2 linked regions of the Anaerocolumna sp. AGMB13020 genome follow. The protein of the gene in region 1 binds, or shares a complex with, the protein of each later gene. Links are inferred from orthologs where the notes say so. Each region holds a gene or a part of one and is shown in the gene's direction. Other genes may lie near its edges.

The links. The genes of interacting proteins can lie anywhere in the genome.
Region 2: the proteins of mfd (region 1) and uvrA are in contact, whole or in part, in a crystal structure (PDB 4DFC), measured with the Escherichia coli proteins. The link is inferred for Anaerocolumna sp. AGMB13020 from one-to-one orthologs.

What each region holds. Positions count from the first base shown.
Region 1 is NZ_CP136910.1:3,252,489-3,259,128, forward strand. Bases 1-4,087 are described here. They hold mfd (transcription-repair coupling factor), read left to right. Parts: upstream 1-347; coding sequence 348-3,887; downstream 3,888-4,087. Other genes in these bases: pth (aminoacyl-tRNA hydrolase), read left to right, coding at 1-335; R2R35_RS13250 (peptidylprolyl isomerase), read left to right, coding at 4,023-4,087. Outside these bases: more of R2R35_RS13250, read left to right, coding at 4,088-5,147; R2R35_RS13255 (phosphatase PAP2 family protein), read right to left, coding at 5,144-5,674; tRNA pseudouridine(38-40) synthase TruA, read left to right, coding at 5,847-6,632. UniProt on the Escherichia coli protein: Couples transcription and DNA repair by recognizing RNA polymerase (RNAP) stalled at DNA lesions. Mediates ATP-dependent release of RNAP and its truncated transcript from the DNA, and recruitment of nucleotide excision repair machinery to the damaged site.
Region 2 is NZ_CP136910.1:3,612,327-3,616,979, forward strand. What follows is about bases 1-3,377. They hold uvrA (excinuclease ABC subunit UvrA), read left to right. Parts: upstream 1-324; coding sequence 325-3,177; downstream 3,178-3,377. Other genes in these bases: yfbR (5'-deoxynucleotidase), read left to right, coding at 3,178-3,377. Outside these bases: more of yfbR, read left to right, coding at 3,378-3,759; guaA (glutamine-hydrolyzing GMP synthase), read left to right, coding at 4,513-4,653. UniProt on the Escherichia coli protein: The UvrABC repair system catalyzes the recognition and processing of DNA lesions. UvrA is an ATPase and a DNA-binding protein. A damage recognition complex composed of 2 UvrA and 2 UvrB subunits scans DNA for abnormalities.

The sequences.
Region 1 (6,640 bases):
ACTTTTATAAGGTGGCCCCTGAAAATATCATTATCATATATGATGATATCAGTCTGGAACCGGGTAAACTAAGAATCCGTACCAAGGGCAGTGCCGGAGGGCACAACGGTATAAAGAGTATTATTTCCCATCTTGGAACAGAGGAATTTCCAAGAATTCGTGTCGGTGTGGGAGATAAGCCGGCTGGCTGGGATCTTGCAGATTATGTACTGTCACGTTTTTCTTCAGAAGAACAGCCGATTATCAGAGAGGCACTAGGAAAGACTTCGGAGGCTGTAAAGGCCATTTTAACAGATGGTATGGAACCAGCCATGAATCAATATAACAGAAAATAAGGAGGCACTTCCTTGAAAACCTTTATTAATCCTCTTAAGGAATTAAAAGAATTTAATGAAATAAAGGACAGTTTGACCCTGAAAAATACACCCGTTCAGATAACCGGATGTATTGATTCCCAGAAATGCCACCTTATATATGGGTTTGGGGAAGAATATTCCCAGAAATTAATTATTACTTATAACGATTTAAAAGCGAAAGAAATCTGCGAAGATTATAAGCTCTATGATAAAAATGTCTTCTTCTATCCTGCTAAGGACATTATTTTCTATAGTGCGGATATACATGGAAATGCAATTGTCAGGGAACGCCTTAAGATACTAAAGCGGCTTCTGAACAAAGAACCGGTAACCATTGTAACCACCATTGACGGTGGAATGGACAGGATTCTGCCTCTTAATTTCCTTATGAAGAATGTTATTACCATAAAAGAAGGGGAAGCCTGTGATTTATCAAAGCTTCAGGCGGCCTTATCCCATATGGGCTATGAAAGGCAGGGGCAGGTAGAAGGTCCCGGCGAGTTTGCGGTAAGAGGAGGGATTCTTGATATTTTTCCTCCGGCGGAGGAGTGTCCCTACCGAATAGAATTTTGGGGGGATGATATTGACTCTATCCGTTCCTTTGATGTAGGCAGCCAGCGTTCCATAGACCGGCACGAAGAGCTGATGATCTTTCCGGCGGCAGAAATCGTCTTAAGTACAGAAAGACTCCAGGCAGGACTAAAGAAGCTGGAGGAAGAGAAGACAGCCCATGTAAAACGATTAAGGGAACAGATGAAAACGGAAGAGGCTTTCCGTATACAAGGCATTATTGATGATTTCAAGGACAACATTGAGAGCTTTCAGGGATCTGTTGGAATTGACAGCTATATCCGATATTTCTATGAAGAAACCGTCTCTCTTTTTGATTATTTTGACAGAGAAGATTCCCTTGTGTTCTTAGACGAACCGGTCAGAGTACAGGAAAGAGGAGAAGCAGTAGAAACCGAGTTCAGAGAAGGTATGATCGGAAGAATTGAAAAAGGATATATTCTTCCCGGGCAAAGCGATGCGGTCTATAGCTATAAGGAACTTTTGGCGGGACTGAACCAGATGAACCTTATGCTGCTTAGCACTATGGATCTAAGGCTCGCAGGTTTTACGATAAAAAATAAGTGGGATATGACAGTTCGTTCGGTTAATCCCTATAATAACAATTTTGACATTTTGGTGCAGGATCTCCTTAAATGGAAAAAGAGCGGTTACAGAGTATTATTGCTCTCTCCTTCAAAGACACGTGCCAAACGTCTGTCCGATGATCTGAGAGAGCATGGACTAAATGCTTTTTACAGTGAAGATATGGACAGAGTCATATTAAAGAGTGAGATAATGGTAGCAGGGGGGAACCTTCATAAAGGTTTTGAATACCCTCTTATTAATCTTGTGGTCATTTCTGAAAGTGATATCTTCGGAGCGGAAAAGAAGAAAAAGAAAAAGATCAGAGAATACGACGGAAAGAAGATTCAGAGCTTTGCCGACTTAAATATCGGTGACTATGTTGTTCATGAAAACCATGGACTTGGTATCTACAGAGGTATCGAAAAAATAGAAGTAGATAAGGTGACAAAGGATTATATCAAGATTGAATACGGCGGTGGCGGAGTACTTTATATCCTGGCTACAGGCCTTGATGTCATACAGAAATATGCCGGAAGCGATTCTGGTAAACATAAGCTGAACAAATTAAATTCTGTAGAGTGGAAGAATACCAAGACAAAAGTAAAAAGCGCGGTGAAGGAAATAGCCAGGGAACTGGTGGAATTATATGCGAACAGGCAGCAGAAGGAAGGTTATGCCTACAGTCCGGATACAGTATGGCAGAATGAATTTGAAGAAATGTTTCCCTATGAGGAAACGGATGATCAGTTAAGAGCTATTGAAGAAACGAAAAAAGACATGGAAAGCACCAGAATTATGGATAGGCTTGTCTGCGGTGATGTAGGTTATGGTAAGACGGAAATCGCCATCAGAGCAGCGTTTAAAGCAGTGGCAGACGGAAAACAGGTGGTTGTTCTGGTGCCCACAACCATTCTGGCCCAGCAGCACTATAATACCTTTGTACAAAGAATGATGGATTTTCCCGTAAGCATTGATATGCTTTCGAGGTTTAAGACTCCGGCCCAGCAGAAATCCGTAATGGAGAGAGTAAAACGAGGCAGTCTGGATATTCTGATTGGTACCCACAGGGTCCTTTCCAAGGATATTCAGTTTAAGAATCTTGGACTTCTTATAGTAGATGAGGAGCAGCGTTTTGGTGTTACCCATAAAGAGAAGATAAAGCAGTTAAAAGGGGATGTGGACGTACTTACACTTACGGCAACACCAATTCCCAGGACCCTTCATATGAGCCTTATCGGAATCAGGGACATGAGTGTCTTAACGGAGCCACCGGTAGACAGGATGCCGATTCAGACCTTTGTACTAGAGCATAATGAAGAAATCATACGAGAAGCTATTCATCGTGAGCTGGCGAGGGATGGGCAGGTTTATTATGTCTATAACCGGGTAAACGGAATTGATGAGGTGGCAGGAAAGATTGCCAATCTGGTACCGGAGGCCAATGTATCCTTTGCCCACGGGCAGATGAGTGAGAGAGAGCTGGAGAGAATTATGTTCAGCTTTATAAATGGAGAAATTGATGTATTGGTGTCCACTACCATCATTGAAACGGGCTTGGATATTTCAAATGTGAATACCATGATAATTGACGATGCCGACAGGCTTGGACTATCCCAGCTTTACCAGTTAAGAGGAAGAGTGGGAAGAAGCAACCGAACCGCCTACGCATTTTTAATGTATAAAAGAGATAAGATGCTGAAAGAAATTGCTGAGAAGAGACTTCAGGCCATTAAGGAGTTTACAGAGCTTGGCTCCGGCTTTAAGATTGCTATGAGAGATCTGGAAATCAGAGGTGCCGGTAATCTGCTGGGAGCACAGCAGAGCGGTCACATGGAAGCAGTGGGGTACGACCTGTATTGCAAGATGTTAAATGACGCCGTTAAGTCCATGAAAGGGGAGGTATCAGAGGAAGAGACCTTTGAAACCACCGTTGATATGGACGTGGATGCCTTTATTCCTGCAACCTATATTAAGAATGAGTTTCAGAAGCTGGATGTATATAAGAGAATTGCAGATATAATGACAGAAGAGGAATTCCTTGATATGCAGGAGGAACTGGTGGACCGATTCGGGGATATGCCGGCCAGTGTCAATAATTTGTTAAATATAGCCTATATCAAATCCCTCTGTCACAGTGTTTATGTTACTTCACTGGTATACCGGGGAGAGGAAATAAAGCTTGTATTATATTCTAAAGCCAAGCTGTCAGTAGAACGGATACCGGAACTGATAAAGAAATACGAGCCTAATATCAAGCTGATGCCGGAAGCAAACCCATATTTTCTGTATTCGGTAAAAAAAGTTCAGGGTAAAGGAAAGATGGATGTCTTATCCTTATTCGAGCTGATAAAAAATATCCTTGCAGATGTAAAGTTATTGCTTGAAGGCAATTAATCCCTTATAATGAATGAAGTGAAAGAAAATAAGCTGTTAACAGTAATTATAAAACGGATAGCTTTAAGAAACAGAAAGCGTTTAATGGATTGCATTTAGGATTACAGCTTGCCATAGAAAGGATTGAAAAGCTTCATGAAAAAATATCTAAAAAAAGCAGTATGTATATTAATAGCCGCTGCCCTGCTCGTAAGCTTAACCGGCTGTAAGGAGAAAACGGAGGAGAAGCAGAAGGGGAACGTTAACAATACGCCATCCGTAACTGAAACCGTAACCGTAACGCCTACAGAAGCAGAAGAAACGAAGGAGAACCGGGGAGAACTGGTTGTTACTGTTGGAAACAATAAAGTATATTACAATGAATCCATGCTGTATTTTATGTTTATGAAAGCTCAGTATGAGGCCTATTTCGGAGATGCAGTCTGGGGCTATGAAGTAAGTGCTGGAACTACTTTTGAAGATCAGGCGAAGGAAGAGATTCTGAATCTTATTACCCAGACAAAGATTGTTGTTGAGAAATCCGAGGGTTATAATGTTGCGCTGACAGAAGAGGAAGAAGCCACGGTGCTTGAGAATGCTGCAAACTATTACGCCGGCATAACAGAAGCGGATAAAGAAAAATACGGCTTTACGGAAGATTTGATCCGTAAGTTCTACCGGGAGAATCTGATATACCAAAAGGTCTATGATGCGGTTACCATGAATGCGGATACAGAGGTTACCGATGACGAAGCGAAGCAGATAACCGTTGATCATATACTCCTTAAGACCACGGTAAGCAAAGACGGAAAAGATGAACCTATGACCGAGGCAGAGAAGAAAACTGTCCGCAAGAGAGCTGTCCAGCTGTTAAAGGATGCCCAAAAAACAGAAGATTTCAAAAAGCTGGCAGAAGCCAATACGGAAGATTCCCAGGTGGAATATACCTTTGGAAAAGGTGAAATGGTAGCTCCGTTTGAAGAAGCTGCCTTTGCTCTGAAAACAGGAGAATTAAGCCCTATTGTGGAAACGGAATACGGTTATCACATTATTTACTGCGTCAGTGATTTTGACAAAGATGCTACGTTAGAGAAAAAAGAAGAAATTATTGAAGACAGACAAAACGAATTGTTTAAGAAGCTTTATGAAGAATGGTCACAGAACTATAAGGTAGAGGTAAAGGAAAAGGTTTGGACAGTTATGACCTTGAGAAACGAAAGTACAGAGGAGCCAGAAGGCGCAGAAGCTACAGGAGAGGTAACAGCAACTCCTGCACCTTAGGCCTTCAGATCTTTGGTAAGCCACAAGGTCATCAGGGCAAGTGCCGATCCTAAAACAATACCTCCAAGAACATCGGTCGGATAATGGACAAACAGGTATAGTCTTGAAAAGCCAATAAGGGAAGCCAGAATGAGAAAAATGCTTCCGCTTTTTCTCTCTCTGGCAAACAGGATTACGGCTGCTGTAAAAGATGACATGGTATGACCGGAAGGAAAAGAATAAGAAAGGGGGGCCCTTATCAGGTCAGGATATCCTGTTAATCTGGTAAAGGGCCTTTCTCGTGCAAAAAGAGGTTTTAGTATACCGTCACATAACAAAAGCTCAAAGATCAGGGCAAGGGTGAGTATAATACCCCATTTGCGGTTCTTCTGCGATAAAACCAGTATAAGTGCAATGGAAAGCCAGACGAGAGAAGAGTTACCCAGACTGGTGATAAATATCATAAGTCTATCTGTAAAAGGAGTATGTAAATGCTCTGCAATAAAATATAAAAGAGAATCGTCGAATTTTTGAATAATAGGAAACATAGGGACCTCTTAAACCAGGATATATTTATACAATATGATAGCAGAATCCATATTATGCTGCAACAAAGGCAGCCAGAAACAGCTGGTTATTTCATCACATCTCATCTGCAGCGAATGCAGGGGTCATATTCCATCATGGGTTTGCTGTAGAGGAAAGGCAGGATATAAAGTTATGGGTAACAGAAACATAAAGATGATAATTGCATATGACGGCAGCAGATATGCCGGATGGCAGAGATTAAAGGAAGAGGGCGGTAAGCGTTCTGTCCAGGCAGTCATAGAAGAAGCCATATCTTTCGTCTTTAACGAACAAATAAAGATAATCGGATCCGGCAGGACAGATAAAGGAGTTCATGCTCTCGGACAAGCAGCAAATTTCTTCTGTAAATGTCAGGCAGAGGTGAAGGATATGAAGAGCAATTTACAGAAAGTACTGCCGGAGGATATTGCTATCCTCTCGTTAGAGGAGGCATCCGAGGACTTTCACAGCAGAAAAAGTGCAATTTCCAAGACCTATGAATACCGGTTTGAAGCCAGTGAAATTCCCTCGGTATTTCTAAGAAAACAGGTATATGCCCTACAAAAAGAGCTGGATATCAATGAGATGGAAAGAGCAGCCGCCTTTCTTATAGGCACACATGATTTTCGGGGGTTTTCTTCAGAGAAAAGGGAGGAGTTCGATACCATTAGAAGAATTGACCGGATTTCTGTCATTGAGGCTGTTTCAAAACAGCATCAACGGGAAATTAAAGAAATAAGACTTCTGATCACCGGCAGCGGCTTCCTTTATAACATGGTAAGAATTATTGCAGGAACGCTTCTGGAGGTCGGAGAACATAAAAGAGCAGCCGAGGATGTAAAAGATATTCTTGCTAGCAGAAAAAGGGATACAGCTGGTATAACATTACCCCCGGAAGGCCTTTATCTAAAAGAAGTAGTGTACCGTAACGGCACATAATACCCGTA
Region 2 (4,653 bases), 360 kb from region 1 along the record:
TAGAAGTATGGGAAGTGGATACACAACTTATTCCAAGCATAGGTCCCAAGACAGAGACAGCAGATATACATGCGGTATTCTGATAATAGATTGTTTTCAGGTTTATTATAATAAAATTCAGGTGTTATGATTTTAATAAGGTAAAGATACTGGCTAGATTGAGATTTCTAACCATAACAGGAAGTAATTAAATATATACAGACAGCATAAAATGCGACAAAATGAAAGGTGATGTCTGTACACTGGTGTAAGGTAAGTGAAAAATAGAAGTACTGCTATTTAATGAATATCAAGCTGAGCTTAGATAGGAAGAAAGAGGTTAAAATGGCTGATAAGAAACATTATATAAAGATAAGAGGAGCCAAGGAACATAATTTAAAGAATGTCACAGTAAATATCCCCAGGGATGAATTTGTAGTGTTAACAGGCTTAAGCGGCTCCGGTAAGTCCTCTTTGGCCTTTGATACCATATATGCAGAGGGACAGAGAAGATATATGGAATCTCTCTCATCTTATGCAAGACAGTTCTTGGGACAGATGGAAAAACCTAATGTAGAGAGCATTGAAGGATTGTCACCGGCAATCTCCATTGACCAGAAGTCTACCAACCGTAATCCCCGTTCCACTGTTGGAACTGTTACAGAAGTCTATGATTATTTTCGTTTGCTTTATGCCAGAGTAGGAATTCCCCATTGCCCTAAGTGCGGGAAGGAAATCAAGAAGCAGACTGTGGATCAGATGGTAGATGAGATCATGCGGCTAAAGGAAGGCAGCAGAATTCAGCTTTTGGCACCTGTTGTAAGAGGAAGAAAAGGTGAACATGTCAAATTGCTGGAGCAGGCTAAGAAAAGCGGCTATATCCGTGTTATGATTGATGGTCATCTATACGAACTAACAGAAGAGATTAAACTGGAAAAGAATATTAAACATAATATAGAAATTATTGTAGATCGTCTGATTGTTAAGGAAGGAATTGAGAAACGCCTTTCCGACTCTATCGAAAGTGTTTTGAAGCTTTCAGAAGGTCTGTTAATGATAGATGTAGCTGGAGAAAAGCCTTTAAGTTTCAGCCAGAACTTTGCCTGCCCGGATTGCAACATAAGCATTGAAGAAATCGAGCCAAGAAGTTTCTCCTTTAATAATCCTTTTGGAGCCTGCCCGGAATGCCATGGTCTGGGAATAAAGATGGAATTCGCAGAAGAACTGATTATTCCTGATGGCTCTATCAGTCTGGCGGATGGTGCTATTGCTGCACTTGGCTGGCAGTCAGCAACGGATCGGAGCAGTTATACCAGATGTACCTTGGAAGCACTTTCAAAGGAATATAACTTTAGTCTTAATACACCTTATGAGGAACTTTCAGATAGTATCAAGCATATGCTTATGCACGGCACCAATGGAAAAGTCGTTAAGGTCAGATATAAGGGACAAAGAGGCGAAGGAGTATATGATGTTGCTTTTGAAGGTCTCATAAAGAATCTGGAACGTCGTTACCGTGAGACCGGTTCAGAAACCACAAAACAAGAATATGAAAGCTTTATGAAGACCACTCCCTGTAAGGAATGCGGAGGACGAAGACTGAAAAGAGGTTCTCTTGCAGTAACTGTGGGAGATAAAAACATATCAGAGGTTACGGATTATTCCATCAGAGATTTAAGTGCCTTCTTAAACAATCTCAAACTGACACCTACCCAGCTTAAAATCGGTGAACTGGTGCTAAAGGAAATTTGCGCAAGAGTCGGTTTCTTAATGGATGTAGGACTGGATTATCTTTCTCTTTCCCGTGCTACCGGTTCCTTATCCGGTGGAGAAGCACAGAGAATCCGTCTGGCAACACAGATTGGTTCCGGACTTGTAGGTGTTGCTTATATTCTGGATGAACCCAGTATCGGACTTCACCAGAGAGATAATGATAAACTGCTTAAGACTCTTAAGAACCTGAAAGAGTTAGGAAATACACTTATCGTAGTAGAACATGATGAAGACACCATGTTTGCGGCAGACTATATTATCGATATAGGACCCGGAGCCGGTGAACATGGCGGGGAAGTAATAGCAGCGGGAACTGCCCAGGAGATTATGAGGGTGGAGGAATCCATTACCGGTGCTTATCTAAGTGGAAGAATCAAGATTCCCGTTCCTGATGAACGCAGGAAACCTACGGGATATCTGACCATAAAAGGTGCTACCGAGAACAATCTAAAGAATGTTTCTGTGGATATACCTCTAGGTGTTATGACCTGTGTAACCGGAGTGTCCGGTTCCGGTAAGAGCTCGCTGATAACAGAGATACTTAACAAGAGATTATCCAGAGACTTAAACAGGGCACGCTGTATTCCCGGTAAACATGAGGCTATGATTGGTATTGACAAGCTGGATAAAGTAATCAACATTGATCAGTCACCTATCGGAAGGACACCAAGATCCAATCCGGCCACTTATACCGGTGTGTTTGACCAGATAAGAGATCTGTTCTCAGCAACAGCGGATGCCAAGATGAAGGGTTATACCAAAGGAAGATTCAGTTTTAACGTAAAGGGCGGCCGTTGCGAGGCTTGCTCCGGAGACGGTATCTTAAAGATTGAGATGAATTTCCTTCCCGATGTATATGTGCCTTGTGAAGTGTGCGGCGGTAAACGTTATAACCGTGAAACTCTTGAAGTGCGTTATAAAGGCAAGAATATCTATGATGTTCTTGATATGACAGTAGAAGAAGCAATGAAATTCTTTGAAAATATGCCTTCTATCCGAAGAAAGATTGAGACTCTTTATGATGTAGGCTTATCTTATATCAGACTGGGACAACCTTCAACAACATTATCCGGTGGTGAAGCACAGAGAATCAAGCTTGCTACTGAGTTAAGTAAGAGAAGTACAGGAAAGACGATATATATTCTGGATGAGCCAACTACAGGACTTCATTTTGCGGATGTTCATAAGCTCATCGAGATACTCAGAAGACTCTCTGAGGGTGGTAATTCAGTTGTGGTCATTGAGCATAATCTGGAGGTAATCAAGACAGCGGATTATATTATCGATATGGGACCGGAGGGCGGAGACAAAGGCGGTACAGTAATTGCCAAAGGAACGCCGGAAGAAGTAGCGGCATCACCTAAATCCTATACCGGATACTATATTAAGAAGATGCTGGAAGATCATAAAGAGGCGGTAGTATAAATGGATAATAATTTTTATGCTATGATGTCTCGCATGAAATATATTGAGCGTTGGGCATTAATGAGAAATTCCAGACCTGAAAATGTCTCTGAGCATACACTTGAGGTCAGTATATTAGCCCATGCCCTTGCAGTCATAGGAAATAAAAGATTAAATAAGAATTTAAATGGGGAGAGAGCTGCTTTAATAGCTCTCTTCCATGATTCCACAGAGATAATCACAGGAGATATGCCAACTCCAATCAAATATTATAACGGGAACATACAGGGAGCCTTTAAGGAAATTGAAGCAGAAGCGGCAAGAAGACTGCTCTCTATGCTGCCGGAGGATTTTAAAGAAGATTATGAACCGATATTCTTTCCGAAGCAGGAAGAAGAATACATATGGAAATTGGTAAAAGCAGCAGATAAGCTTTCTGCTCTTATAAAATGTATTCAGGAGGAGAAGGCTGGCAATACAGAATTCTCAAGTGCCAAGGAGAGTATAACAGAAGCAATTAAAGAACTTCAGGTGGAAGAGGCTGAGATCTTTATGGGGGAGTTTATCACTTCCTATTATAAGAACCTGGACGAATTGACCTGATGGGGTATGTGATGGTTAGACTATTTGTAGCTGTTTTTTGCATATGGTCTAGTAGAAAGAATTGTTTTAGGGAATTATTTTAATATATTTTATACGTAAATACTAATAATAAGTTGAGCTTTAATTATCTTGTTAAATGATTTAGATGTTTGCTTTTGTGCGTCTCTGTTTTATTATTCGTTTTATTATTTGGGTAGATCATAGTGAGTATCCTTTACATGATTTGGTTTGGATTAAATAATAACACAGATAAAGCTGGCTATAGATTTTAATTAATTCAATTTCAGGTTATAATGAGCCAAGAAGTTATTTAAAAACTTAGTATAAGAAACTATTTTAAGAAATTATTTTAAGAAATTATATTAAGAAACTATTATAAGGAATTATAATTAGGAATTATTAATAAGGTGTTATTTTAGAATTCTTAATGATGATGTTAGTAGGATCTTGGAATACGATATTTCTTGACTTTTTTTAAATATTGGAAAGTTACAATAATTGTAATAATGGTTGTTGTCATAAAAGCAGCTTTGTGAGCTGCTTTTTCTCTTATTGATATAAGTTTTATTGCTTTAATAAATACGGTAAAAAATAGTTATAAATAGGGTAATTAATATAGCATTGCCAGTTGTAAGAAAGTCTGATATAATAAAAAAATATTTTGGTCTGGAATTCCTATAGAGGATACAGAAGAATATTAACGGTCACTGTTGAGAAAAATGAATATACAAACAGCATTAGGAGGAAAAACCAGTGGATAAGGAAATGGTAATTGTCCTTGATTTTGGCGGACAGTATAATCAGCTCATTGCAAGAAGAGTTCGAGAATGTAATGTATACTGTGAAGTATTGCCCTACAATACAAGCATTGAAAAGATTAAAGAAATAGCACCC